Regions from separate parts of the Bacillus cihuensis genome, predicted to be linked through region 2. Evidence: riboswitches for the same ligand, from Rfam matches in the RefSeq annotation. Region 2 holds a riboswitch; each other region holds the start of a gene.

The links. Region 2 has a riboswitch for preQ1 ahead of V179_RS0100430 (QueT transporter family protein). Riboswitches for the same ligand answer to the same signal wherever they lie in the genome.
Region 1: another riboswitch for preQ1. It lies ahead of queF (preQ(1) synthase); the one in region 2 lies ahead of V179_RS0100430 (QueT transporter family protein).
Region 3: another riboswitch for preQ1. It lies ahead of queC (7-cyano-7-deazaguanine synthase QueC); the one in region 2 lies ahead of V179_RS0100430 (QueT transporter family protein).

What each region holds. Positions count from the first base shown of each region.
Region 1 is NZ_KI632499.1:64,326-74,612, reverse strand. Features, by position in the region: gene V179_RS0124655 (ABC transporter permease subunit) at 1-923, opposite strand, end outside; gene V179_RS0124650 (ABC transporter ATP-binding protein) at 916-1,668, opposite strand; gene V179_RS0124645 (DeoR/GlpR family DNA-binding transcription regulator) at 1,918-2,682, shown strand; gene queF (preQ(1) synthase) at 3,102-3,602, opposite strand; PreQ1 riboswitch class I at 3,728-3,774, opposite strand; gene V179_RS32110 (hypothetical protein) at 3,754-3,885, opposite strand; gene V179_RS0124630 (purine-cytosine permease family protein) at 4,179-5,582, shown strand; gene V179_RS0124625 (LysR family transcriptional regulator) at 6,079-6,963, opposite strand; gene V179_RS0124620 (coenzyme F420-0:L-glutamate ligase) at 7,084-8,274, shown strand; gene V179_RS0124615 (nickel pincer cofactor-dependent isomerase, group 22) at 8,334-9,584, opposite strand; partial or broken gene V179_RS32590 (4-hydroxythreonine-4-phosphate dehydrogenase PdxA) at 9,786-10,130, opposite strand.
Region 2 is NZ_AYSD01000010.1:83,279-93,565, reverse strand. Features, by position in the region: gene V179_RS0100450 (glycoside hydrolase family 35 protein) at 1-182, opposite strand, end outside; gene V179_RS0100445 (hypothetical protein) at 518-1,141, opposite strand; gene V179_RS0100440 (YbaK/EbsC family protein) at 1,648-2,070, opposite strand; gene V179_RS0100435 (hypothetical protein) at 3,044-3,298, shown strand; PreQ1 riboswitch class I at 3,536-3,580, shown strand; gene V179_RS0100430 (QueT transporter family protein) at 3,587-4,072, shown strand; gene V179_RS0100420 (PAS domain-containing sensor histidine kinase) at 4,242-5,888, shown strand; gene V179_RS0100410 (hypothetical protein) at 6,446-6,658, shown strand; gene V179_RS31415 (SEC-C metal-binding domain-containing protein) at 6,903-7,397, opposite strand; gene V179_RS0100400 (toxic anion resistance protein) at 7,889-8,947, opposite strand; gene V179_RS0100395 (5-bromo-4-chloroindolyl phosphate hydrolysis family protein) at 8,944-9,600, opposite strand.
Region 3 is NZ_AYSD01000010.1:608,200-618,486, forward strand. Features, by position in the region: gene V179_RS0102675 (2-hydroxyacid dehydrogenase) at 1-215, shown strand, start outside; partial or broken gene V179_RS31475 (DUF6434 domain-containing protein) at 465-736, shown strand; gene V179_RS26920 (helix-turn-helix domain-containing protein) at 870-1,679, opposite strand; gene V179_RS0102685 (hypothetical protein) at 1,912-2,952, opposite strand; PreQ1 riboswitch class I at 3,172-3,215, shown strand; gene queC (7-cyano-7-deazaguanine synthase QueC) at 3,269-3,928, shown strand; gene queD (6-carboxytetrahydropterin synthase QueD) at 3,928-4,404, shown strand; gene queE (7-carboxy-7-deazaguanine synthase QueE) at 4,397-5,125, shown strand; gene V179_RS0102705 (VUT family protein) at 5,145-5,681, shown strand; gene V179_RS0102710 (hypothetical protein) at 6,140-6,511, shown strand; gene V179_RS26925 (hypothetical protein) at 6,655-6,954, shown strand; gene V179_RS0102725 (MarR family winged helix-turn-helix transcriptional regulator) at 7,522-7,959, shown strand; partial or broken gene V179_RS26930 (acrylyl-CoA reductase family protein) at 8,035-9,021, shown strand; gene V179_RS0102735 (NAD(P)H-dependent oxidoreductase) at 9,221-9,805, shown strand; gene V179_RS0102740 (hypothetical protein) at 10,151-10,287, opposite strand, start outside.

The DNA.
Region 1 (10,287 bases), on a different contig from region 2:
AACATGATGGCAAAGACAGAAAGCATCGCTACGATAATTGCCGAGGAAATGATGCCAAAAATGATATCTCTTCCTTTATGCTGCATCAGCTCAATCGCACTAAACTTGTCATAATGGAAATTTAATTTTTCAAGATAATTTAGTAGTAAGACACCAAACACAGCTGGTAGTAACATCAAAATTGCAATGACTGCACCTTGGTTAAAATCTGGAATCGATCCGAGCATCACTTGGTAGAGTTGAGTTGCTACTACCGCATACGTTCCGCCTACCGAAGCTGGTATCCCGAAATCTGTAAAACTCAAAACGAATGAAAGAACAAAAGCTCCTCCTAAAGTTGCCCATAATGGCCGGACAATCGTGTTCATAAAGCTTCTTAACGAGCCGTCACCCATTAATTTAGAAACAATGATAAATTTTTTATCAATGTACTTGAAAGAGTTATTAATGAGCAGGAACGCTGCCGGTAATGTATAAATGACATAGCCAATTAACAAGCCATTAAGCCCATAAATGTCAAACAAACTTTGGCCAAAAATTTTCGTTAGTAAGCCTTGGTTTCCAAAAGAATACATAATGGCGAACCCATACGTAATCGTTGGAAGTAACATCGGGATAAGAATCCCTGTTTTTATAACTGTTTTGATTGGTCGATAGATTCTTGTACAATTGACGGCATAGGCAAGTGCAAATGCCAAAATCGTTGTGATTACCGCTGTTATACTAGAAACTTTTATACTGTTTCCAAATGCCTCAATTAAGTCCTTATGAGACAGAATAGAAAGGTAATTCGATATGCCAAGTCCTTGATTCGTTTCAAACGAGCGAACAAATAAAGTGCCAAGTGGAAATAATAGAAACACTGCAAATACTATTAGTATAGATAAGAAAATAATTCGCATTTCTGTTTTAGCTTTAGGCATGCTGTTCACCAAATAAGTTATAAATATTTTGTCTCTTAATCTGTAATTGTTTCAGGATAAACTCTTCAACGAAATCATTTTTTGGTTGATTAATAATTTCCTGAGGTGTTCCAAATTGAGATATATTCCCCTGATTGATAATTAGAATTTTATCTGACAACGTTAATGCTTCTTCGGGATCATGCGTTACAATAATCGTCGTAAGCTTATACTCTCTTGCAATAGATTGAATGCGCTGTTTGATGGATTCTTTGATGACTCCGTCTAGTGCGCTCAAAGGCTCATCTAGTAATAATATTTTTGGTTTCATAACTAATGTTCTTGCAAGAGCTACCCTCTGTTTCTGACCACCCGATAACTCGCCGATTTTCTTTGTTAAATGAGGTTTTAACTCTAAGAATTCGATGTATTCTTGAAGCTCTTTCTCTGACACTAATCCCTTCTTATTTCTTAAACCATATACAATATTTTCATAAGCACTTAAATGGGGAAAGAGCGCATAATCTTGGAATACAATATTGAATCCACGATTCTTCATCGATACATGACTCATATCCATATCATTAAAAATAATCTTTCCATGGTCCAATTGAGTTAAGCCTAAAATAATATTTAATAAAGTAGTTTTTCCACTCCCACTTGGACCTAATAGAGAAACAATTTCACCAGCTTTAATTTCAACATTAATGTCATCTAAAACTACTTTTCTATCGAATTGTTTGCTTACATTTTGTAATTTCAGCAAACTGTTCACCCCCCTTAAACACAACCTTAGTATAAAAACTATATGTAAATTGAAATAAAGATTCACGTAAACACTATGTAAATTTTGCATATTTTATAACTAAGTTAATACCAATTTATGAACAATTTATCCTTCATTTATTAATAACTTATCTTATTATTTATGTAAATATATTGAATGTATAATAAGTAATCAGTACACTAGAATTAATGCTGCTTTAAAAAATGATAACTTTGAGTAGGTGAATTTATGTTTCCAGTTGAAAGACAACAGAAAATTATTGAATTGTTAATGATAAAAAAAGTGCTTAAGATATCTGAGCTAACTGAAGAATTAAAAGTCTCTGTTGATACTCTTCGTAGAGATCTAAACCTGCTTACAAGACAAGGGAAAATCGAAAAAATTTATGGTGGAGTTAAACTAGTTGAACCAAAATTTGGGGAATCTACAATTGACGAACGCATGGTCAGTCATTTAGATGAAAAAGAATCAATTGCACGAAAATGTAGCGAATTGATCTATGACGGTGATTGTATTTTTATTGATAGCGGCTCAACAACCTATCAAATTGCAAAATACATTAAAAATAAGAAGAAGCTAACTGTAGTGACGAATTCAATTCCTGTTGTATTAGAATTAATCAATAGCGATGTCGAGCTGATAATCATTGGAGGAAAGGTCAGACATAATGAACAATCTGTAGTAGCTTATGATTATTTATTTAATTTTAGTGAATTGAATATAGTAAAAGCGTTTATTTGTGCCAGTGGGATCACAATCGAAAAAGGAATTTCTGATTATAACTTAGAGGAAGCAATTACGAGGAAAAAAATAATTGAATTATCTAAGGAAATTTATGTTGCCGCTGACAGTACAAAATTCGGTAAGGATGTCACAATTGGGATTGCAACGCTTGATAAAATTCATTACATTATTACAGACCAAAATGTAAATAAAAATCTTATCGATACATTTAAGAAAACAAGCACCCATTTAATCCTTTCAGAAAGATAATCCTCATCCAAAACGAATATAGCGTTATAACGCCTTCAATTACCATGAAGGATTAATCCCGTAGCACGCTACACTCACCTAATCATAATGGTGGCGGTGCGAAGCAGGTCTTTGCAATACTCTCTTAATAAAGTAAGTATATCTGCAAAGTAGATTGGCTGTATTAGTAAGTCGCGAAGCCCCGTCCCCATGTCCTTATACAAAAAAACGGAAATTCCACTCGTAATGAACAAATTGAGCAGAATTTCCGTCTTATTATTTTCATTTTATAATTTTATTATTATATGGAATACATTAATATTAGTTAAATATTTCACATGAAGTTCATGATTTTAGGAGAATGCAATATTCTTTTAGACAAACCTCTTCATCAAACCATATTTTTCCATACCACTATGTTTCCTTGCTTGTTTCAACTATTAACGATTATCTATTTTTTCAGGATAAAGATCATGATTCATTAAACGGAAATTAGCCATCTCTTCGTATTTAGTACCTGGTTTCCCATAATTGCACCAAGGGTCGATGGAAATACCGCCACGTGGTGTAAATTTCCCCCAAACCTCAATATACCTTGGGTCAAGTAATTTAATTAGATCGTTCATAATGATGTTGACGCAATCTTCATGGAAATCACCATGATTACGAAAACTAAACAGATATAATTTTAGTGATTTACTCTCGACAATTTTTTTATCTGGAACGTAAGAAATGTACATCGTTGCAAAATCAGGCTGATGTGTCAGTGGACATAAACTAGTAAATTCCGGACAGTTAAATTTCACGAAATAATCACGATTCGAATGAAGACTATCTACAGCTTCCAATACCTCAGGTGCATAGTTGAATGAATATTGCGTATGTTGATTTCCTAATAGCGTTAAATCCTTTAAACCTTCTTCATGGCTTCGGCCAGACATAAAAAATCCCCCTTTAAATGGTTCCCCGACACTGTTTTAAAAGAGAGATCCGCTAATCATTCTTTTACAACTAACAGGATAAAATATAAAAAGCCCTGTCCAGTATGGACATGGCTTAATGTCATGTATCCATAGTTTTTTATAGAGGGTATCAGCTATGAACCTCTCCCGTTTTAGCTCGGGCATTCTCTTCTTTCATATCATAAAGAACACTTGGCAAAACGTCAAATGAAAATTTATTCCGCAATAACGATCGGTAAAACCCCACTGATTGAAGTTTCAATTTACTTCCCCCCAACTACTAATGCTGTTCTTAATTCATATATCAATTGGAAGGAATCATCAAACAGTCACCCATTTCACTGAATATACTACAAATCCTATGATATAAGGAGGAATTGATAGATGGAGTGGTCTTTTAGTAATCTAACCATCAAACAGCCGCAATAATGACGTTTGCCATGTCTTTATCTATATTGATATATTAAATATAGAATATTGTGGGATGACGAATCTGTGCTTAACAGGCGAAATGTAGATTGTGAAATTATACACAAAAAAGAGGAGTCGATACGTATGAGATCTGTCAAAGTAACAGATCACAAAGTGATAGAAGATGAAATGAAAGATGATTTTTCATTAGTTAGAGTACCACGACAGCACAGGAATATGGGATGGCTAAGTATTACTAATATTACTTTCGGTATAGCAACAGCCATTTTCTATTTTCAAATGGGGAGCGTTATGGCGCTTCAATTCGGAGCCATTAATGCAATCATATCCTCCATATACGCGATTATCGTAGCTGGTGTATTAGGAACATTCATTGCTTATCTTTCAGCAAAATCCGGTATGAACGTCAATTTATTATCTAGAGGTGGTGGATTCGGCTATATAGGTGCATCATTAACCTCATTTATTTATGCAACGAACTTCATTATGTATTGTGCATTTGAAGGCTTGATTTTAGTTTACGCTGTTCATACCTTCTTCCCAGTTCTACCAAAATGGGTGCTTATCCTTTTCTTCGGAACCATTGTTATCCCGTTGAATTGGTTTGGTATAAAACAACTGGATAAATTACAAAAGTGGTCTTTACCGATTTTCGGTATTTTTTTAGTAACCGCAATCATTGTATCGATTAACACACCTTCCCTATACGAAGGGGAATTTTGGACATACATGCCTGAGGGCGTTCAAATAGGAGGCAAAGCTCTATTGTCCTGTATAGGAATGCACCATGGGATTATGGGTCTAACAGCCCTTCTTGGTTCAGACTATGCCCGTTTCCTTAAACCTAAAGACATTAAGGTAGGATCGGTTGCCATTGGCTTTATTCCGCAAATTTTTTGTTTTGGAGTTATGGGTGGTCTTGGTATATGGTTTGGCGTTCGTCTAGGTGAACCAAATCCAGGTGTATACATCGTGCTACTTCTTGGTATCGGTGGAGCGCTGTTCACAATGTTAACCCAACTAAGAATTAATGTGACAAATATATATAGTAGCTCCTTATCCCTTTCCAATTTCTTCGAAAATATTTTTAAATTTACACCAGGCAGACGTTTCTGGGTAGTTGTAACAGGGATATCCGCGATAGCTTTAATGCTCGGTGGGATAGTGAACCATCTGGATACAGCCATGACATTCCAGGGAGTCTTTTTATTAGCGTGGGCAGCCATATTAGTCAGTGACGCCATGATTGTCAAAAAGTTATTAAAAATTGGACCCGGTTATTATGAATCCAGACAGGAGTATCTATATAAATGGAATCCTGTAGGAGTCGTGTCATTACTAATTGCAAGCGGTTTAGGAACGATCGCAGCATTAGGATATATGGGGACGTTTTTACAAAGCACTGCCGCATTCTTTGCTGCAATTCTAGCAGCTATACTTACAGTAATATTAGCAATTTTTACAAAAGGTAAGTATTACAACAAAGGCGAACCAAATGACATTCACAAGGAAGATTATATAGCATAAGAATGTTTATTTGATTAATAAGTTACGTTTACAATCTCCTGATTTTTTACTATTACCCCCCCGGTCCCCCTTCCGGATAGCCTTTTATTAGGCACTTGATTCGTTTTCTCGCTATCTTCCCTTTCACATATGAGAAATGCTTAAATATGTAGGTTAAAAGATGGGAATTGTATTTGAAGATTTTTCATTTGGCTCAGACTTTCTAATTTTTGATTTGGAAAAGTCCAAATGTTTTTACCTATAGCCTATTTGTTCTAAGGTATTGAACTTGATTCCCACGCCCATCTAAACCTGCAAGCTATTTTTCAATGTCCAATCCTTAACCACTGTACAAATTAATTTGAATTAGGAAAAAGAGTAGCCAGACTATTCTTTTTTCTCCTGTTTTATAAATTCGATTTGTCCTTAAAAAAAATAAGTAGTTATATTTTATTTCTCTCTCTGAGCTCAAGAGGTCGAATTTACAAATGATTCTTTAACAGAAAAACTTTTACATCTATTTATTTTCTATGATCTCAACAAATTTTGTTGAAGCTGGCGATAGAGGCACACTCTTTAAAAAGCAGACTCCAATGTTCCTCTTCGGTATTTCCTCCATTAATTGTACTTCATACAATAAGCCATTATTTAAATAATCATGAGAAAATTCTTTCGTCACACACGCAATTCCTAAATTTATCTTAGCAAACTCCAATAATAAATCATGAGAGCCTAATTCAAATTCTGGCGAAATCTTAATACCTTTAGATATCAGATAATCCTCGACATACTTTCTAGAAACCGATTTGGGCTCGAGTAATATTAAAGGCAGTTTTACTACTTCATTAAGGCTTATTGGCTTAGATAAGCTTTTCTTATATTTCTCGCCACAAACAAAAATATCTTGGACTTCAATACATGGTATAAGTTCTAAAGTAGAATCATCAAGGGGAAAATTACAAATTGCAATATCAACCTCTCCTGATTTTAATATAGAACAGATCTCTAATGTTGTACCATTAACAATCTTTAATTTGATATTGGGATACTTATTATGAAAAGCTTCTAAATAAGGAAGTAAATAATACCTAGATATCGTATCACCAACACCTATCTTTAATTCCCCTGTCGTTAAATTTTTAAACTCCAAAATCTTTTCTTCCCCAACATCAATTAAATTAAGTGCCGAATGAACATATTCAAATAGAAGACTACCCTCATTTGTTAATGATACTCCCTTTGGGGTTCTATTAAATAGACGGATATCTAATTCTCTCTCTAATTGCATGATCGCTTGACTGACAGCTGGTTGTGACATATAAAGGTCTTTTGCTGCCTTAGAAAAACTCTCGCTTTTTCCTACCTTATAAAATACTTTATATAAATCTAATTTACTTACCATATAAACACTCCTTATACCTACCATTCGATATATCCATTTTACTTATATCACTAAAACGATGTATAGTACAAGTAGGGACATACTATAAATTAACTTTACTAGTTATAAGGAGCGATTATTTTGGAAAGAGTTGTAGGAACTGTTGTAAGAGGTCTTCGTTGTCCAATCATCAATCAAGGGGATAACATTGAAGAAATCGTTGTCGATAGTGTGTTAAAAGCTGCAGAAGTTGAAAGTTTTAACATTAATGATAAAGATATCGTTACATTAACAGAATCAATCGTAGCTCGTGCTCAAGGGAATTACGCGACTATTGATCATATTGCTAAAGATGTTCAAGCAAAATTTGGAGAAGATACTGTTGGTGTTATTTTTCCTATCTTAAGTCGTAATCGTTTTTCAAACTTGCTACGTGGTATTGCAAAAGGAGCTAAAAAAATTGTTTTAATGCTTAGCTACCCATCTGATGAAGTTGGAAATCACTTAGTTGATATAGACGTTCTTGATGAAAAGGGAGTTAACCCTTGGACCGATGTTTTAACAGAAAAACAATTCCGTGATCATTTTGGCTATAATAAACATCCTTTTACTGGTGTTGATTATATTGAATATTATAAATCTTTAGTTGAAGAACATGGCGTTGAATGCGAAGTAATCTTCTCAAACAATGCAAAGACGATCTTAGATTACACGAAGAGTGTCCTTACTTGCGATATTCATACGAGATTTAGAACAAAGAGAATCTTAAAAGCAAACGGCGGCGAAAAAATTTATAGCCTCGATAATATTTTATCGGAGTCTATTGATGGCAGCGGATGTAATGAAGCATACGGGTTGCTTGGATCTAATAAAGCAACTGAAGATAGTATTAAACTTTTCCCACGTGATTGCCAACCTATCGTTGATAAAATTCAGCAAATGCTTAAAGAGAAAACTGGCAAAAATGTTGAAGTTATGGTTTATGGCGATGGAGCGTTTAAAGACCCGGTAGGTAAAATATGGGAATTGGCTGATCCAGTCGTATCACCAGCTTATACATCAGGACTTGATGGCACACCTAATGAAGTAAAATTAAAATATCTTGCTGATAATAACTTTGCTGATTTAAGAGGTGAAGAACTGAAACAAGCGATCTCTCAATACATTAACAATAAAGATGCGGATCTTGTAGGTGCTATGGAAGCACAAGGGACTACTCCTCGAAAACTTACCGATCTGATCGGTTCTTTATCAGATTTAACTTCAGGAAGCGGTGACAAAGGTACACCTATTGTCTTCATCCAAGGTTATTTCGATAATTACACTAAATAAGATTCATTCATAATATAAAAAACGGCTTCCTTTTGGAAAGCCGTTTTTTATGTTTGTAATTACATCTGCAAGAAATAGCCGTCTTCATCAAACTGCATTTCATGTAGATCCTCTAATACTTCGATGTTTTCTTTATCTTTTAGTTCATTAAATATAACCTCAGATACGTATAGCTCACCAATATGAAGAGTATTTGGGATACGTACAATTCTTGCCTCAACAGACGCAACGCCCCAGTTAGCACGTAGCGCTGCTTTTAATGCTTCCTGATCATTGTCAAGAACGATTGGAATTTTTGCTCGATCTAAAAATGTACTCGTTACAACATTTTCATTCATTGCTTGATAATCAATTTTTTCAAACAAGCGTTTAGTCGTTAAATCAGATAAGCCGATACCAAGGGCATTTCCATGGCTAGCCTCACTTATATTTGAAGCAATGACATATTTAATACTTGGCTTTTTCGGCTCTTCTACTCCCAATACACGAATTCGGCCAATAATATTTGTATCCATACCCGTGCCACTGTAATTTTTACCGATTTCATCCACTACTAAAATATCCATTTCTTCTACTGGTAAACTTGGCATCATCGCGAATGCTTTCACCAATAATTCTCTTTCACGTTCTTCAATTTTGTCTGGCTCGATCGCTTCGATAATCGCTGTTTCCTCATGGGCATTTTCAACAATAGCGATTCCAAACAAAGTATTGGAATTTTTAATGCACACTTTCCCAACTTCAGGCATCATATCGCGAATTCCCTTAATGCCATATGTGTGTAATGCTAGCGCCTGTTTATGCTTTCCAATACCAATAGATGCCATTTTCAAGACACCGCTCTCGATGTCCTTCTTAAAGTCTGTATGCGGCTTAACGCGCCCCATAATGATAATGCCATCGGCTTGAGAAGCATGTTTATCAAGATATACGGGAACACCATCTGAAGTAACACCAACTTCAACTACTTCCATAGAAGAACGAATTTCACAACCCGTTGACTCTTCGGTAACCCCTAGTCCTTCTAGTACCTCAACTTGTCCTTCAGCAGTTGCACCACCATGACTGCCCATAGCAGGAATGATAAATGGCGTAGCGCCTAATTTTTTAATCTCATCTGCAACACTTTTGACGATTAATGGGATATTTGCAATACCGCGACTTCCGACTGTTATTGCAATTTCCATTCCAGACTTAATTTTCTCGTCTGCCTTCACATGTTTAAATTGTTCCGTAATCGTTACAGGGATGTTATCTACACTTTCGAATTCGAATTTTTGTCTTATTTTCGCTACTTTTGGAAAAGACATTATTCTACACTCCTTTCAAACTAAACAGCTTTTTAAACAAAGGGGAGCAAGAGATCTATAAAAAATCCCTTGCTTTACTACCATTATTATTAATTGTTTCTCATGAGCTAATTCAATCGCCATCCGAATCGCTTCTTCGCTTCTTTTAACGATAACTCGTCCGCAATTTTTCCCTAGCGATATATTGCGCAGCAACCATGCAAAGTCACCACGTTTTACCCTAAAGAATAATGTATCTGCTAGAAGTGGTCCCTGTACATTACTACCAGAGCTTTTTCTAGGCTGGAATAACTCTTTCTTCCTCACCATTTCCAAAAAGTCCATTTTCCAACATGTGAATGAATTATTAGCACAAACTGCGATCAGAGGAGATTTAATTTCTGCTTTTGTAATATTTCGTGTGCAAGTTTAATAACTGAATATTTAACGCTCTACGTTAACTTTATTGTTTGCATCAATTAACCCAATATGAGTTGTCACATGAATAACTCTTAAGCTAGGAGCAGATAACATCATTGCGGAATCTTTCGTATTTGTTAATTCTGCACGCAATAATAGTTTGTATTGATTGCGTCTTTTTAATACGGATCATATCGTCTAGTCATTATTGCATGATACGTTTTCTATTTGTCTCTCATTCAATATCTGCAACACATAACTTAAACTGCTCCATACATGGTTTATTTTCAAACACTAAAACCGC
Region 2 (10,287 bases):
TCCTCTGGTTCATGTAAATTCCATGCAACATACGTTTCTACTGTATTAAATCCACACTCTCTCAATTTGATAAGCCGATCTTCCCAATATTCAGGTACTGTTCTAAAATAATGCATCGCACCACTTAATAATAAAATTTCTTTTCCATCCATTAAAAATGATTTTTCATTGAACGTTAACATTGGCAATTTCTCCTTCTTCCAAAAGCAGACCATTCGTATAGCGACGGAGAATTCTGTTTAATAAAGGTGTGATATATTTTCATTTACCTTCACAACTAGGTTTGCTTTATCGTTTTTTTGTAGTATTGAACGGTGGATTGAGCATATGTAACGGCCATTTTTAATTGATCTCATTCAATTATCATAGCTTTGTTCAATTTAGAAATGGCTCTTTAATAAGATGACTCTGTAGATACATCTGTAGTATCTATATGTAGAACATTTTCTTTCACCCTATAATTGAAGGAATATTCCGTAATTATAATCTACACTTCTTTATTAAATGCTTCTTCTTTTCACTCAGTAAGAAGATGAACGAAATTCTCTACACCATCCATTCGTTCTGTATTTGCCATAACAACAAATATAAGCGGTTCGCCTTTTGTAACTATTGAGGATAGAATAGGGACTTCTGAAACATCAATACCGGTTATTGTGGTAGAATCGTTATCTGTAGGATACTTTATTGTTTCCCAATTATCGAACGCATGAAAGTTATTCAAATTATATAAATTACCCTCTTTATTAAATTGATGAAACACATCTTTATCTACCAAAAGAACGTCCACCTCTTTTGCTGTTATTTCAGCGCCTAGCTTTTGGAGTTTTATAAGTGCTTCTGAATTCTCTCTAATATCCTTCATATTTATAGTCTGGACAGAAAGAATCTCTTTTTTATTATCAATAAATACTTTTTCTAGACTTCTGTGTAACTCCTTTGCTTGTTTATCGCTAATATCATTTTTAACAATACGAATAGATAACAATTCATTTGGTTGATTAGTAAAGTTATTGAATCCCATCACTAAGACAGAAAGGACAACAATTACACCAATTATATGAAATGAATAATACTCAATTAAATACTCGACTTTTTCTTTCATCGTTAAAGATCGCAATTGTTCTATTAACTTTTTCAAAAAACTCCCTCCTTTTTTGGCTTGATTATATCATACGTATAGATCATATAATAAAACGCTTTCATTATTAAATAATTATATAGCAAAAATTTCTCTCTATTAAATTCCTAACACATCCATAGTTCTTTTCTATCCGATAGAAACTACTGATAATATACAATAATCTCCTTATTCTATCCCAAATGATTTCACCATACAAAATTATTATTTAAGTTGTTACTACATTTATCAGTTTTTTGTCTGTCCTATCCGTGCTTCTCATTTTTAAGGCTTCTGAAAAGTAGCAGGATAAATAAAGCGATCCAAAAGAGTCTGAACACTTATACACAGTTCATTAAACAAGTAATTTGAGTATATTGTGGTACGGGCTCTGACTCTTTTGTTATGGTCCTCCTTTTAACAACTGATGGCGAATTTCATATAATCACAATAAAAGATCAATGGCTCATTAATTATGTCTTTTCTATTTTTGCAATGGCTTATTCAATGTGAATAAACCTATCAACTTATCCTTCCCCCCACCCTTTACAAACATCAACCCACTCCAATGCATTTGAATATTGAAATAATTCATCACATGTAAGTTCGATTGCTGAATTTGTGCTTCCACAAGCCGGGAACACCGTGTCAAATCGTTGCATCGAGATATCAAGAAAAACGTCTAGGTCACGCACTAGTCCAAAAGGACAGACACCACCGATTTCGTGACCAGTTTGCAAATATACTTCTTCTGGAGGGAGCATTCTTGCTTTGAATCCAAATAGGTTCTTGAATTTCTTATTATCAATCTTTGCATCACCTGCCGCTACAATTAAAAGCGCATTTTCCCCTTCTCCTCTAAACGATATCGTTTTAGCAATGCGAGCCGGAATAACCTGAATCGTTGCCGCTGCCTCATCTACTGTTGCGCTTGAAGTTGCGAATTCCATCACATCATCTTCACGATCATACTTTTTAAAATGAGCTCTTACCTTTTCAATTGCCAACCAAAATCATCCTTTCTGCTTCTAATTTATCATTTTAGGCGCGAAGACCCTCACTTCAATTTTGTGCAGGCCATAACAAAAAAATAAGTGGGAGATGTTCGCCTTTTTGTGTAGCGAAACATTTGCTCTTATGATAGAACGTTCCTGTAAGTTGTTCTTTGAAAGCTGAAGATATAAGGTTGTGACAAAAAAACATCTCTCATATAAAAATCTTCAACGTTCTAAGCGTCCCACGTCTTTCGAAATAGCGATAACCAGGCAAAGTAGAATGTCTGGGGGGAATTCAATTATTAGGATACACTCCTTACCCTAGTATAGCAACATGAATGAATGGCATTCTATACCTATCGTATTATTCCTAATACTCCTATTAGCGTATCCAACTATTATATAAATGAGTGCAAAACCCGAGCTACGTGGTTCGAAATCATCCCGAGATTAATATTGAGAAAGATTGAACAACTTTAATTTTTCTATTAAACTCTTGTTTAAGCCTGCACCATTTATGTATCCAGCCTTCAGTTGAATTAAATTCTACTTCACCATGGAAATACTCGTCTAAACTTCAATTTCATCACGAAGTTTTTCAGTTCGCAACTAAGCATGGAAAGATGCGCATCAAAAATTGTCCCTCCGATACTTTCAGATATGCAACTATACTTTTAATCATCCACTTTTTCCAATAAAAATAGAAGTGGATGAGTGAAAAAACCAATCGAGTGGATGGTCAAAAAGTTCAAAATTATATTATGATGGAAGAGTAGATCAACTTCCTCAATAATTTATCGAGAATCAAGCGTCCTGGTCCTCCCATTCAGATGTATATTTTTCATATACTTTTTTCAAAAGTAAGAATAAAGCCATAAAATAGTTGGCCCCAAAATCTACTTATCTTTTACTTTAGGAGTGAATATTAATGATTACATTCATGATCATCACTGTTATTTTGGTAGGTATCTTAGCACTTGTTGGAACGTTATTAATCGGGAAAGGTATTAGTACTCAACTAAAAGATTATGAAGAAAAAGAGGATACTATTAAAAACGAACTAAAGAGATCTCATGAATATGAAACTAGTTCACTGCGTGTAAACATTAAATCATTAACATGGATTTATGTAGGTTTGGCTCTAGTCTCATTTGTTGTTTGTCTTGGAATTTACTTTTACTAAATCATCGAAAACAAGTATGTTGGGTGGAGGAACCTTATCGTTTTTCCACCTTTTTTGTTTAAAGTAAAAGTGTTACTCCCCGCATAATTAAAATGCAATCTTTCAATCCATCCCGATTGTTCATTTCAAAACTAAAAGAATATAATCGATATATAATTGTGAAAATTCATCATAATTGAATTCATTTTTTTAACATATACGAAAGTATTTCACTATGGTACACTTATTAGACTTTCGTTATACGTGGTTCGCAACCATCCCACGATAAAAAACTAGGGAGAGATATGTATGAAAACAAAAACATTAGTAGTTAATGCGATTTTAGCTGCTTTGTATATTGCAGTGTCTTTTTTGATTCAACCATTTGGATTTACCAATATTCAATTTCGGGTTTCAGAAATGTTTAATCATCTAATCGTATTCAATAAGAAGTATTTTTACGGAATTGTACTAGGAGTCTTTTTAACGAATTTACTGTTTTCACCGATGGTGCCGTATGATTTAGTTTTCGGAGTCGGACAATCAGTGCTTTCGTTATTGATTACCATATTTGCTGGACGTTATATCAAAAACAAACTGGCGTTAATGATGGTGAATTCACTTGTGTTTACGTTCACAATGTTCATGATTGCTCTTGAGCTAAATCTTGCATTAGACTTCCCATTCCTATTCACATGGTTCACAACAGCTGTAGGTGAATTCGCAGTCATGCTCGTTGGAATTCCTGTGATTTATGCGATTCACAAACGTGTGCATTTTAATAAGTTGTTATAATTCTAAAAGGCCTCCAATCAACTGGGTGGCCCTTTTTACTTTTATCTCCCTTCTTTGGTAATATTATCATTTTTATTTCTTTCTTTTCCCCATCTCAATTCTCATATGGTAAAATTTATAGTTAAGAACACCCTTCCTAAGCTGAGCACCTAAAAAAAGGAGTGCGCCCATGCCAAAATTATTTGTATACATATACGTTATCTGCTGTTTATCCATTCTGCTTTTGATAGAGTGGTATCTTACGATTACTAATTTACCTTTTCATAAGTTGATGATCATCCAAAGAATCGAAGGGATTCTTTTCATTATTATTACAACTGTTATTCTCTATTTTTTTCTAAAAAAGAGAAAAAGCTATACATTGTTAAAAGAAGAGCAAGAACGGCTGCAAACCTTGATTCATTCCATGGCAGACTTCGTTAATTTCAAAGATGGCCAAGGTCGTTGGACCGAAGTTAATAAATTTGGCCTTGAACTATTTCAGCTGGAGCAAGTAAATTATAAAGGGAAAAAGGATAGTGAACTAGCTCAATATACTGATTTTTATAAAGAAGCACTAGAGTATTGCGAGACTTCAGATGAAGAAACATGGGTAAGTCGGCAAGTTACTCGGTGTGAAGAAATTATTCCAATGCCTGATGGGGATCACAAAACATTTGATACGATAAAAGTTCCTCTTTTTCATGAAGATGGTTCCAGAAGAGCATTTGTTGTAATTGGGAGAGATATAACAGAACGAGTGAAAGCTGAGCAGCATTTATTACAAAGCCAGCAACAATATAAATCGCTCTTCGATTATAATCCAGATCCTTTGCTTATGATGGATATTCATGGGATCATTTCAAATACTAATCCGCGCTTTAAGGGCATAACTTGTTGGGGCTTTGACGATATTATCGGTGTTTCAATCATGGATATATTAGCAAATTCGAATGATAAAGAATCATTTCAAAAGTCATTCACTGATGTCATTGAGACTAGAACAGGTATTACACATGGAGACATTAGCATTCTCACCAAACATGAAGAGGCCGTAATTCTTTATTTCACACTCGTTCCAATGCTAATAAATGACCAGATAGTCGGAGTCATTGGCTATGCACAAGACGTTACACTTATGCGTGAAACTGAAGAAATGCTGCGAAAAACAGAAAAATTATCGGTTGTTGGGGAGTTGGCTGCAAGTGTAGCTCACGAAGTCAGAAATCCACTTACTTCTTTAACAGGATTCGTACAACTCCTGAAATCCAATGAGATAGAATATCAGCATTACTACTCCATTATGTTAAGTGAGTTGGATCGAATTAACTTAATTGTCAGTGAACTGCTCGTCCTTGCCAAGCCACAGAAAATAAATTTTAGCGATCACAATATCGTGATGCTGATGAATGATGTCGTGACGTTACTTAAGCCTGAAGCGAACTTGAACGGAGCTTCCATTTCGATAAAAGAACATGAACCCATTCCGGCAATACGTTGCGAAGCAAACCAATTAAAGCAAGTATTCATTAATATTATTAAGAACTCAATTGAAGCGACTGCAACGTCAGTTTCCATCGAATTTTCTACGAAAAGTGATCAAGTTACTGTGAAAATCAAGGATAATGGACACGGGGTAGGAAAAGCAAGAATCCAACATCTTGGAGAGCCGTTTTATTCTTCGAAGGAAAAAGGAACGGGACTCGGATTGACAGTTAGTTCGAGGATCATCGAAACCCATCGTGGAAATATTTCCTTTGATAGTACGCTTGGTAGAGGTACTGAAGTGCTCCTAAGTTTACCAATCAATTGTCATTCACAACAAAGCACTGGCTAATGGGCCGGTGCTTTGCTTACCAAAATGCATTTTCCAGATACAACTAACTTCCACCTCTACATAATTCCTCGTCACATTCATGTCGAAATCCTTAATTACTTGTAGGGAAATCCCTTACAATATTTTCACGTCATAATACTGCCTTTTTCATAATCAGACGGTGATTTAAGAGGCATTTAATTAATCGATTAATTAATTCTATTTTGGCAGTACTTGTCGTTTAAAACAAGTTCTGAAGGTACAGCTCTTAAGTCAATTCGTACTGTTAAGTAATAGACGACTCGATTTGGTAAAAGGACAAGATTGGTTCTTTGAATACTTCTCACTTAGTAAGTAAACCAAACACTCATTCATGTAAAGGACCGATAGAGTAGTAACGCCTCATTTTTAATTCAACACCAAAGCCCATCACAATTTCACTTAATCCCCGCATATCCATTCCACTTTTGCTTTAGCTAATATTCCTTGTATGTTCAAGGATACAATACCCATTTTTTCAAATGAAAGGACCTAATTCTACAAACCATCATAGGCTATATGAAGTGAGGTGAGAGGAAATGATAAGGAAACGATTGGACAAAACAGAAACACAGGTTGAAGAGGCAGTGGACCAAAAAGATGCATCCTCGTCCAAAGATGACCATAACCAACTAGTTGACTTTTTAAAGGCTAACCCATATTTAAAACCACTCGTTCAGCAGATTAAAGAGAAAAGACAAACACTTCATTTCAAAAACAAACCTGCTGACAATCAAGAACACGACGAATAGCACACTTCAAAAAAGGGGGGCCTAAAGCAAAGATCAGCCCCCCACAACTAATACAGTATAAGATAGGTGTATGAAACACTACATACGGATTTTGAGTGCGAGGTCAGACCCTTTTGTGACAACTTCTTATTTGTATTTATTAAGAAAGCTTAAATCGCCATCAACTTGAAAAGGATTAATAAGCATGATAAATTCTTCTGAGAGATAGATTCTTAGCATGTCTATCATTTGAAGAATCTTCTACCTATGCAACTCCACAGCATTTTTTATATTTCTTTCCACTACCACAAGTACATGGATCGTTTCTTCCAATTACATTCTCATTTACAATTGGTTTTTTCGACTCTTTTGCTAAAATATTATGCCCTTCCAACTTCATTTGCGCATATCGTTGTTTAAATAGCTCGATAACTTCTGGACTATAGTTTAGAGCATCAGCTGCAACCTCATTTGCCTTCTGTTCTGGAAGATTTCGATCTTCAATAACTATTTCATCATTTTTAAATGATTTTCTCACACCAAAGTGTCGTCCCGTAGTCTCCGAATTTTCATCTTCTTCAACAAATTTCAAGTAAACATCGTCACAATGGCAAGCTGCATGCATGCAATAATAGTCATAAATCCAATATGTCTTCCCTTCGTAACTACTTTTCAACGCAATATTATCCTGTACCCCGAACACATCTATATACTTAATCGCTTTGCCATCTATTATCTCTGATGTATTAATTGTTCTCATGATTCACACATCCTCAAAAAGTATTTCATTGCCTTAGTATTGTATCGCCTATTTAACAATCAGTCACTTATTTATCTTCTAGCTATGGTGGATTTCATTAGTATTTCAAACTATATAAACAAGGAATCAACAATCTACGAACATTCTATAGTAAGCTTGTCGCTATAGAATTTATGTAAAGGCTGTTTTCACATACTTTGTTGCTTTTCAATCATTTTTACACTAATAACCCGGGTTGATTTCCGTTGCAGGTACTCGCTTTCCGCGGGCGGTCTCAGAAGCCTCCTCAGTGCTTTGCACTTGCGGGGTCTCCCTCAACACGCTTTTCTAAGCAGGAGTCTCGCACCTTCCACTACAATCAACATCTGTTCGAATTGGTTTCTTGCTAAAAACAACAATCTCTACGAAAAGAGCCTATGTAAAAAAGAGAAAGGCATTCGTGCACCTTTCCCTTACTCACATTATAAATCTCGACTTGTTTAAGTTTCACTTTATCTTTCCATCAGCTTTTGTTTTAACTCTGTTTCATTCGAACGAATCTTTTGCTCTACATGTTGGCGATTCGTACTGCCTTCAGCTTGAATTTCCAATGTTTCAGTAATTGTAGATTTTAAACTTTCTTGCGCATGCACAAGTTGCTCCAATTCTTTGTTTGCCACAAGTAAATTATCCGTTTTTTCAGCAACTCGCTTATGAGCATTTACCGCATAGTTTTGCCTCAAAACTGAGAGAGCAATCGACATTTGATTTTTCCAAAGCGGAATCGCCGTCATAATTGATGTTTGGATCTTTTCGACTAGTAATTGGTTTGTATGCTGGATAAGACGTATTTGCGGAGCACTTTGTAAAGTAATTTCTCTACTTATTTTTAAGTCATATACACGCTTTTCCAGTAAATCTGTAAAAGATAAGAGATCATCTAATTCCTGTTTTTTTAACGGATCCATTTCCATTTTTGCGATATGTTCCGCTTTTGGAATTGAATGGGCATGTAATTCTTCAAGCCTTGATTCTCCTGCAGCGATATAAATATTGAGCATATGAAAATATTCTTCATTACGCTCATATAATCGGTCAAGCATGACGATATCAGCCAGTAGAATGTTCTTGCTTCGATTCAATTTCACATGAATTCGATCAATTTGAGCACTTGCCTTTTGAAATCGAGACACCGTTTCTTGTGAAGATTTTGTTTTTTTTCTAAACCACCGTGCAAAGATAGAGCGGCGAACGGGCGCCAATTGATCAGGGTTCACTTCATTCAGCTTTCCAATTAGATCAGCTAATATTTCACCGACTTCTAAAATATCCTGCTTCTTTACTTGATCAAGCATTGTATTCGAGAAGGTAAGCAATTTAGATTGCGCCGGCATCCCAAAAGTGACTAGCGCCTGACGGTTATGCAATTGCAATTGCTCGGCAAGCTGTCTCGCCTTTTGTCTACTTTCTGCTGAAATTGTATCGATTAACTTCTTACCCTCACTCGGAAGTTCTGTAGTGAAAGGATGTTCGTCTATTTCTTGTCCGAGTGTTTTCTCATCTGCACTCATTTCCATTTCCTGCTTCCATTAATCAAACTCGATTCTTTTGTGTTCTTTAACGTCTGCTTTGCAACATCAATTTCATAATCAAGTTCTTGAATATCATTCGAAATTACTTCGTACAGATCTTCTTCAACTAATTTCGTTAGCTGTTCTAAAGTTCTTCTAGTTTCAATTAACGAAAGATCCAATTCTTTATTTTTCTTCGGTTGAGCCGCTAAAAATACATATTTCTCCGCTAATTCCAAAGTAGAATCCAAATGGGAGAAGTAAAATTTTTCTGCCTGATAAAAGCGTTTCGGCTCTTTTTTTGTTAAGCTGTAAATCTTTCTAATCATCCTTACAAGTTCAATTCTTTCCTTTAAAGATGGCAGATGTCGAATGGATAATAGCGCTTTGCACGCACGAAAAATTTTAGATTTTGCTTCTTTTATATTTCCTTTGATATATTGATACTCTTTTCTACTCAATCCATGTTTCTTCAAAAAACGAGCAGACATGAAGAGGGAACTTGCAAAAAAAACAAGAACGCCACCTGATATAGACCAAAGAGTAGACATAATCGCGGATTGACCAAAACCATAAAAACACACCGGCCATATGATTACAGCAATAGGACCTGATATAACGATTCCAACAATGGAGGTTACTAATCGGTTCATGTATCGACACCCCTAATATAATCTCTATCTATTTATACGTTTCATTCACAATTAAGTTTCATTTCCTTATATCGTAAACGATATAGGATTTATGTCATTCCTGCAAATATTTATATAAAGTGAAACTTCAATCAGTGGGGATTTTCTTCATCCCCCGCCTATCTTCTTTTAGCTTGCTCAGAATCTCGAGGTGAGGGTCTTACTGCCCGTTAAGAGTGGGACAAAATTTTTAGGCTTTGACTTATAAAGTTTACATAATTTCATATATAAATGTCCTGAATCACTTATTAATAAGTTCTTTAAATTATTAGCCCTTATATTTAAGCGGGCAGTTTCAGGAGCTTCGCATATCAACTACAATCAACATCTACTCAAATTTGTTACTTGCTAAAAACAACAATCTTTACGAAAAGAGCCTTATATTTTTATCATCAGTAATAATCCAGATGCAACATTGTCGAAACAGAGAATTATTTCTCAGGCAATACTTCCCCTAAATCAACATATTTCTCAAAAATATTTTTTACTTTCCCTTTATTCACAAGCTTTCTAATCAAATAATAGCCGTTTTAATTAATCGATTAATTAAAACGACTTTTTGTAAATCCAGCTAGAAATTTGCAATTATTTCCCTACTTGCGATTGCCTTTCTACAGGCAGGAAACCTTAGACCACTTAAACAAAGTA
Region 3 (10,287 bases), 520 kb from region 2:
TTCATGCAGCTGGTCTTGATGTCTTTGAAAAAGAGCCGGTTAATTTGGATAATCCATTGCTTGCTATGAATAATGTTGTGACTTTGCCGCATATTGGTTCCGCAACGTATGAAACTCGCTTGAAAATGGCAATGTTAGCAGCAACGAACCTAGTTGCTGGCTTACAGGGAGAAATTCCACCTACATGGATTAATAATAAGATACAAGTAAAGTAGCTGAACAGCTATCAGAATAATGATGGGAAAATATAGTAGAATTGCTGGATAGCCCTTTTGGGGCTATCCGTTTTTTGGTAGGTAACAGGTACCATCCAGTAATGTGTAATTGTGGATTCAGAAATTCTATGAAAAGTAGCGGATAATGGCGCGCGAATATTCCCGTGTTGTGTTAGGGAGCATTTTCTTAGGCTGTTTTCGTATAGTTTGTTGTAATTGTCTATTTAAATTGATAGGAACAATACAGTGATCAGTCCTAAGTTTCATTTTCCTACCTATATTCAAAATTATTTTAAAACAATGTAGGAAAAACATATCGTGATGTTGTAGATACTTGGGATGAAGAAGAACGAAAGAAAGACCCATCATATAAGAAAAAAATTGCTCCTCAATTTGAATATAATCAATTTATTCGTGACTTTTTCACTGACCCAGAAAGCCGTGAAGAAGCAATTGCAGCCTGGAACAACATCAAGAAACGCCCTGGAGATAATACATATACGGCAAATATACTTAGGTGACAAGCACCATCCAGAAATATGTAAATGATGACTCTTTAGATATAGTCGTGGAAACCAAACATGGTAACGTTTAATTGGGACTGTATTAGTATGAACATCAATAGATATAATGGGCATCTTTCCAATTAAACTACTAAACTAGCCACTCCAATTCTTCGTTTGTAGCTTCATCATCGAAATCAGGAAATACAGAGTCATAATATAATTGATCCAGCATATTGGACAATGTACCGTTATAATATCCAGCAAGATTATGGATTTTTTTTCGTTTTGTAGCCTGAAAGCACGTCTTAATAGCTGAAATGCCAATATGTAAAAGCTCTTCCTGCGTATAAACATTTTTTATGTAATGAGTTTGTGCGACATAGATGCCATAAAGTTTATCCACTAAAGGGCAGTCACTGACAAAATTATGAATCATTCCCTTAAATCGTTGATAAGCAGACGAATGACTGTCTTGATACGTATGATCTAATTCTTTATTTTTTTGCTTAAAAGGAATGCAGCTTTTTGGTGTGACATTTTCAGGCATCTCTTGTGTGACAATTTCTTCTTTAGTGGAAGAAAGATCAGTTTTCACAAGTTTTTCTTTCTGAATGAATTGAATCACAATCGCATTGGATGTTTGTTTCATATCTGTTGTCCGCTTCATTTCATATTGCCGAATGGCACCGAGCTGTTCTAATTTAAGGCAGACGCGAATTACTGTTCTCCTACTTTTTCCAATCATCTCCGCTATTTTCGTTTTACATAAAAAACTTACACCTGGATACACACAACTATATCTTGCAAGAAGGAGTAAGACTTCTGTTTCTGTTTTGGTTAATTCTAATGAATCTAAATGAAGCAAAATAGCCTCGTTTAATTCTTCTACCGACGCAAATGATGCTAGTTCCTGATACGTTTGGACACCTGCAATATATTCAATCTTTTTCTTCGCCATTCTAATCCCTCCCGTTATGCAGAGAATTCTGCTTGTCACTCTCTTTATAACTTCGGAATGGGGGAAAGTAGCATGGGGATAAAATTTATTTAATAATAATTAAATCTGAATGTCCCAAAAGAAGGGTCAGACCACGCAACAACTAAATACAACATAAGATAAGTGTATGGAACACTACTTACTGATTTAGAGTGTGAGGTCAGACCCTTATGAGACAAACTCTTTCCTAATTCTATTGAGCAGCTGGAGCAAATGTTTTGGCAATATGAGTCGTTACTGGATCATACTTATCTTGTTTATTTGTCGGGTAGGAGATGATAAATTTATTAAAAACTGTTGGGCCAAAGAAAAATTTTTCATAGAAAATTTGGCCATTTTCTTCATATGAAACTACATACCAATCATCTGTCAATTTTTGATAGGCAATTTGTCCTGAGATGCTATTTAATTCTTCCTGGTAATAGGTTTCGATTGTTTCTCCTTCGTTCACAATATTCGTATGACCGCCATAGGCAGTGACTTCAAATTCTGCATTATAGAACCTTGCTCCATCGCCATTAGTAGGTGGAGTATCCATTGTTAAATCGTCTGGATATTGCATTGAAAAACCAAAAAGGTCGTTTGCATATGAACGATACTTGAATGTTTTAGCTTTCTTTTTTTTGTTCTTCTTGCTGTTAGATTTTTCTTCGTTATGATCTGTGTCAGTTTGTTGCACTATAGGTTCATAGGTCGTTAAAGCTACTGTTACTTGTTCAGATAGTTTAGTCACTTCAGATTGATAGTCTGCTAGAATTTTGTTTGTTTCGATGTCTTTTTGTAAAAGCTGTATCTTTTCTTCAGCTAAATTATAGCTCTCTTTTGTGATCAGGCTTTTAACAAGGTCAAGGTTTTTTTGAAAAGAAGCTGTGATATTTTGATCTGAATGGACGAGGTTTCGAAGACTTTTCGCTTCTGACTGCAAGGTTTTTAATCCATTTCTATGATTAATGACAGCATTAAGCGAATCAATGGCAGTATCATATTGTTTTTGCTCATAGGCGCTCAGTGCGTTTTTCATTTGAGTCGATTGCTCAAAATAAGAGGAGGCATCTTCGTCTCTTTCTTTTTCTTTTAATGCTAGTTCAAACTGGATTGCAGCTTGATGATAATCCTTTTCTATCAAGCTTTCGATACCTTTATCCATTGCTTCTTGGTAATTGTCGTTTGAACAAGATGCAAGTAATAATAAACTGACAATGACAAGTGTTAGTACCTTGAATTTTGACTTCATATGTTCTCCATTCTATTATTTAATTCAACAACAAATCAAATTTTATCAAATGATTTAGGTTTTGTCTTAAATATCTGAGATGTTGAAAGTGTATGTAAAAACAGATAATGGAAAAAAGAGATCCAATATGTACCAATTTATGCATGTTTTATTTTTAGTTTGAAGAAATAATGATTTTAGTCTAAAATGAACTGATGTAAATATAAAATCCGTTTAATTACGGTAGAGGTTTCTAGCTACCCTCTCTAAAAAACTAAGGAAAACAGCACTGCTTTCTTAGTAGTGCTGTTTTTCTGCCGAAAAGGGGATTTTTTTAATGAAGCAAGAGAAAGCAGTAGTAGTTTTTAGTGGCGGTCAGGATAGTACGACATGCTTATTCTGGGCGATGAAGCAGTTTAAAGAAGTGGAGGCAGTTACGTTTGATTATAATCAGCGGCATCGGTTAGAGATAGACTGTGCTAAGCAGATTACAGACGAACTTGGCATTAAACATCATATTCTGGATATGTCGCTGCTTAATCAATTGGCGCCGAATGCATTAACGCGTGATGACATTGCCGTGAGTGATGGAGAAGAGGGGGAGCTTCCTTCCACCTTTGTTCCGGGGAGAAATTTGTTATTCTTATCTTTTGCTGGGGTGCTTGCTAGCCAAGTTGGTGCGAAGCATATTATTACGGGTGTGTGTGAAACAGACTTTAGCGGCTATCCGGACTGCAGAGATATTTTCATAAAATCATTGAATGTGACATTAAATCTATCGATGGATCAGCCATTTGTGATTCATACACCGCTTATGTGGATGAATAAGGCGGAGGCCTGGGGCATGGCGGATGAATTAGGTGCTTTGGACTTTGTTCGTAATAAGACACTAACTTGTTATAACGGAATCATGGCAGATGGTTGCGGGGATTGTCCAGCATGTAAATTACGTCGAAAAGGCCTCGATGACTACTTGAGTCAGAAGGTGAAGAATTGATGTATGGCTTTCGCGTAGTAGATAAATTGCAAAAGATCAATAAAGATATTAAAGCTGATCAATTAAAATATCATGCTAAACGAGTACTAGTTAGTAAAGAGTTTACATTCGATGCGGCTCACCATTTACATTGTTATGAAGGGAAATGCAAAAACCTTCATGGTCATACCTACCGGGTTATTTTTGGACTTAGTGGTTTTATCGATGATCGAGGCTTACTTATTGATTTTGGCGACATTAAAGAAATTTGGAAAAATGAGATTGAAATTTTTCTTGATCATAAATATTTAAACGAAACGTTGCCATTAATGAATACAACCGCTGAAAATATGGTTGTTTGGATTTATGAAAAAATGGCGGAAGCATTAAAAAATAGACAAAAACAATATGATGGAGCAAGGGTTGAATTTGTCCGTCTTTATGAAACGCCAACGAGCTATGCCGAGGCAAAAAGGGAGTGGATGGAACATGAGTAAAATTCCTGTTATGGAGATATTCGGACCAACCATTCAAGGAGAGGGCATGGTCATCGGTCAAAAGACGATGTTTGTCAGAACGGCGGGTTGTGATTATTCTTGCTCATGGTGTGACTCGTCTTTTACATGGGATGGAACCGGTAAACATCTCATTAAGCAAATGGAGCCAGACGAAATCTTGCAACAGTTAAGAGAACTTGGGGGAGACGGGTTTTCTCATGTGACCATTTCAGGTGGAAACCCGGCTCTGTTGAAGAATCTTGCAGGATTTGTCCAATTAATAAAGGAAGAGAACATGAAAACCTGTCTTGAAACGCAAGGGTCGAAGTGGCAAGATTGGATGCTTTTGATTGATGAGTTGACGATCTCACCTAAGCCACCTAGTTCAGGTATGATCACAAACTTTGACTCACTTGATATGATCCTCGATAAACTCATGTCAGACGATTTTTCAGGAAATGTCAGTTTGAAGGTCGTTGTATTCAATGAAGCTGATTTTAACTATGCAAAGGAAATTCATAGAAGATACCCTGGCATTCCTTTTTACATGCAGGTGGGGAATGATGATACGAAGACTGTAAATGACGCTGAGTTAATTACCCATTTGCTGAAAAAATACGCAGAGTTAATCGAGCAAGTGATACAAGATAAAGAGTTAAAAGAAGTTAAAGTACTCCCTCAACTTCATGCATTAGTATGGGGAAATAAACGAGGCGTGTAAGAAACGAGGAGAATAAATGATTAGAATTTTACTATATTTAATCGCCATTGTAACAGCCAATGTTGTGACGGCTTCTTTTGCCCCTTTATCTCTCGGTGTGTTTATTGTGCCAATGGGAACGCTATTTATTGGTGCAACTTTTATCCTAAGAGATTTGGTTCAAAATACATTTGGCAGAAAGAAAACCTATATAGCAATCGGAACAGCTTTAGCTCTTTCAGCGATCATGTCAAAATTGTTGGGAGACACATTATTAATCGTTCTTGCATCTGCTATTTCGTTTGTCATCTCAGAAACAACCGATACCGAAATTTACTCGAGATTGAAACTGCCGATGGCTTGGCGAGTTTTTTATAGTGGTTTAGTCGGTGGTTTCCTGGACTCTGCTATCTTTGTCATTATTGGCTTAAGCCCATTGGGTGCCAATTTCCTACCATGGGAAGCTGTACCTTTTGCGATTCTAGGTCAGGTAATTGTGAAGACGGTTATACAGAGCCTTGGTGCAATGGTCCTCCATCGCGTAATCATTTCGCGGAACCGAGTAGAGGTTGCTTGAGTAATTGCTAAAAACTCAGATACTGCTAATATGACATGAAAAGATAAAAAATTAGGAGTTAGAAGAGGCAGCTATTATCTAACTGGTATTTGATTTCATGATGAAGATGATCTTTATTTAGATTTTAAGAATAGCCCTAATTTTGGTCATATATAAGTGACCAAGATTTGGGCTATTATTTTTATGGTGAAAGGGCGTTTTACTTACTATGTCCACCATATATCGGTTCCAGCATAATAAAATAGGATAGAAAAAGGAACCAAAGCCAACCGGCACTGATTCCTTTTAGCAAAATGAAATATAGTGTTTACTACTAGGATTGCCATGAATAGATCGTTTGGTGATCTTCTTTAGTTATCTCTATCTTCATTGTTATTATCATTGCCTTATTTATTTTTTTCTACCTTATCATTTTCAAGAGAAGGTAGGCCTGATAAGTACCCAACATTTCCTGGATTTTGCGAACCGGCCATAAGATTGAAAGATTAAATAAAACACCAATAGAAATTGTTGATTTATTAAAAGAACAGGCTTTTCTTGTTTCAGCAGAAGACTTAGTAAACAACAATTATTATAATAAAAAAAGATTAATAGAGGCAGTGCATCAAATTCTTAATGCTTATCAAAGTGCATTTGAAAAAGTCCTCAAAGTAGATGAGTTTGAGAAAATTCTATATAGTAAAGAAAAAGAAATTGATAATTTAAAAGAAGAAGTAGGGTTTTACAAAAATAAGTATAAAGAAATGACAGTGCAGAGTACAACTATAAATGGTCGAGAAGAGCATGGATTGAAGGAAAACGTACTTGATATAGAGAAATATTACCAATAAAGACGAGAAAATCAAAATAGTGAAACAGAAAATGAATTAGCAGATCTATTTAAATAGATGCAGAATTAAGAGTTTATTATTACTTATGAATATCGTGACAAAATGTACCAACCAAAATCAGTGGATTTTCAGCCTTATAAATAATGAAGGAAGGAAAAGCAGCTTGGGATGCCTATCAATACTATAAAGATGGTTCTGTTGTAGAATGGACTGGAGATAAGGGTTCTAATTTACCTCATTCTATTACTTCAATTACTACCTCTGTTCCAAATAAAACAGAAGCAGCTACAGATCATAATGCAAATGATATAGCTGAAAAAACAACTGATACAAAAACAAAAGCAACTGATAATAAAACAACAAATACAGGAATGATTTTATCAATCATCGCGTTAGTTCTTTCTATCGTTGCTCTTGTTATGTCATTCATTAGAAGAAAATAAAAAATAGATAGAAATAAGAATAGGAAGTAACTAAACCAGCAAAACCCTGCTATTTATAGGTTTAGCTGGTTTTCTTATTTTTTAGGTTATACAGAGGCTTACACATTTAGTTAATATTCGAAAGTAAAAATGAGGGAATATTTTGAAGAAATTTATTGTTTTATTATTATGTTTATTTATTGCAATGGTCGGTTGCTCTAAAGAGAAAGTGTTGATTTAAAATAAAGTTCGATAATTTATAAAAAGATTGATTAAAAGTCCTGTATGATATGCAGGACTTTGTTGTTCTGCAATCGGGCCAAATTGTGGAACAACACCTTTAAAGAAAATTGGATATCTATATTAAAGTTTAGAAGAGATTGCGAAGGTTTGCATTTAAACTAACAAAGCAGATTAATGGAATGAGAAATAAACTATCAGGGAGAATAATTTAGAAGTGAATTATATTATGAAAAAGTTGTCCAGTACAAAAAATACCGTTTGGGGTGATGGCGATACCCCTTTTAATTATTTGACTCTTAATAAATTATATGTTAATTTGTATATGCAAATGAGAGGTGAAATCAAGTGAAAATAGATGATTCTATTTTATCTCTGTGTTTATTTTTTACATCGAATCGTTTTTCTCGTTATATGACGAAGATTGCAGAAGATGCTTTTGCAGAGACTAATCTGTCTCCTTCTTACATTTATCTCTTAATAGTGGTGTATCAATATCCTGGAATCACGCAAAAAGAACTTTGTGATAAATTGTCAATTGCACCTTCCACAAGTACAAGATTTATTAATAAACTCGAAAAACTCAACTTAGTTTATCGACGTTCAGAATGGAAAGAAACGCATATACATTTATCAGAAAAAGGTGTAGAGCTTTGTGAGAAAATGGATGAATGCTTTGATGAACTTCACAAACGGTATGCTTCTATTTTGGGAGAAGAAAAAAGTAATGAGCTTGCAAAAATCCTTTACGAATCAAGTGAAATAATAAAAAAAGAGAAATTCTAACTCTTTTTTTCACCAATCATTTGTATGTACAAATGATTTGCGATTATATCATGAAGAGAGGAGATGATTAAGAAAATGAATACTTTTCAAGCAATGGTGCTCGATAAAATTGGTGATCAAACTAAGCTAGAAATGAAACAATTGAGCATGGATGATTTACCAGACGGGGAAGTAACAATTCGCGTAGCTTATTCTAGTGTGAATTTTAAAGACGGTATAGTGTCCATCCGAAATCAGTTTGTAGAGTCCTATCCTTTAGTGCCAGGAATAGATTTAGCTGGAACGATTATTGATTCAACAGATGAACGATTTAAAACAGGTGATGAAGTCATTGTGACTAGTTATAAGTTAGGAACAGGACATTTTGGTGGATTTAGCGAAATGGCACGTGTACCTGCAGAGTGGGTTGTTCCTCTTCCAAAAGGATTGTCTTTAAAAGAAGCCATGATACTTGGAACAGCTGGGTTTACCGCAGCATTATCCGTTCAAAGGCTTGAAGATAATGAATTGGAACCTGGCCAGGGACCAGTTTTAGTAGCAGGTGCTACAGGTGGAGTGGGCAGTATTGCAGTCAATATCTTGGCTAAAAGAGGGTATGAAGTGGTCGCTGGTACAGGTAAATCTAATGAAGAGGCCTATTTAAAAGGATTAGGGGCTAAACAAATTTTGAATCGTCATGAAATAATAGATACAGATCAAACACCAATTCGTGAAGAAAAATGGGCTGGTGCTATCGATCCCGTTGGTGGGAAAACTCTTCAATATATATTAAGTACCTTGAAATATGGAGGGTCTGTAGCTACATGTGGTTTAACAGGTGGGATAGGAGTGTCCACAACAGTTCTTCCTTACATATCAAGAGGAGTCAATTGGCTTGGTATTGACTAGGTTGAATGTCCAATGAATAAGCGCTTAAAGGTTTGGAATCGTCTTGGGGATGATTTAAAACCAACAACGTTAAATGAAGACCTGGTAAATGAAATTTCATTAAAAGAGCTTCCAGGAGTATTAGCTGATATTTTAGAAGGAAAAGTACGTGGAAGAACGCTTGTTAAACTATAAAAAGCTCAGTTCAAATGACAACATAGAGATACAAAGTTTTGATTTGAGCATGTATGTTTTAATGTAATCATTTTTTTAACTAGTATCTAAGCAGGGAATTACATTTTTTCTCTCATTGTTCATGATTATTTAAGAAATGTCTAATACTAGTATTTGATGAAGCTTGTTAGCCAAATAATATACTCGGAGGTTATTTGAAATGAAACATCTGATTGTTTATGCACATCCATACCCTGAAAGTTTAAATCACGCGATTTTGGAAGCAACAGTGAATACATTAAAAAAGAATGGTAATGAGGTTGTTGTTCGTGATTTATATGCACTTGATTTTCAACCTGTCCTGAAACCAGAAGATACAGCCGCTATGAAAGCAGGAAATACACCTAATGATATTAAAACGGAACAAGAATTTATTGCTGAAGCAGACGTTATAACATTTATTTACCCTATTTGGTGGACAGGTCTTCCAGCAATTTTAAAAGGATACGTAGATCGAGTATTTGCATTTGGATTTGCTTATTCTGCTGGGGAAGAAGGTACAATTAAGCTATTGAAAGGTAAAAAAGGTCTTATCATCAATACTCATGGTCATCCCAATGAGGTTTACGATGAGATGGGTATGACAGCAGGTCTGAAAGTCACTTCTGACACTGGAATATTTGATTTTACTGGAATTGAGCCTGTGGACCATTTACTATTCGGAAGTATTGGATACCTTGATGAAGAAGCATATAAAGGCATGTTAAAGAAAGTGGAAGATACAATTAATTCCCATTTCTCATAAACATATACAAATATTGAAAAGGATTTTATGTCACTAAACTGGGAGCTTTTCCGCAATATTTTAATTTCTGAGTATTGTAAACCGATCTTCCATTAAAGGGCGCGTTTGTGAAATAAAGAAAGCCCAATTTCTCGTTTATAATACTGAGGAATTAGGCTTTTAACATTATTAAATGGTCTGATAACCACGTACTTTAAAGCTTGCACATACATGATACCGGATGCAGCTCCTTTTTTTGTTGCCACAAAAGAGGTACCAGTACATATAAGACGGGTTATATGTACTCTGTTCTTTTCAAAAGTCTCTGTTAAAGTTTTTTCTAAATTCTAATAAAAAAGTATCCGATTAATCGGATACATACTTAAGGATTCCTTGTAAATAAACGGAGTATTCTCGCTGCACATACTCTCTTAATTTAATTTTTCCTTCTCTCTCTAATTCTTTAACTAATTCTTCAATCTTATTTTCATCTTCTTTAGTAT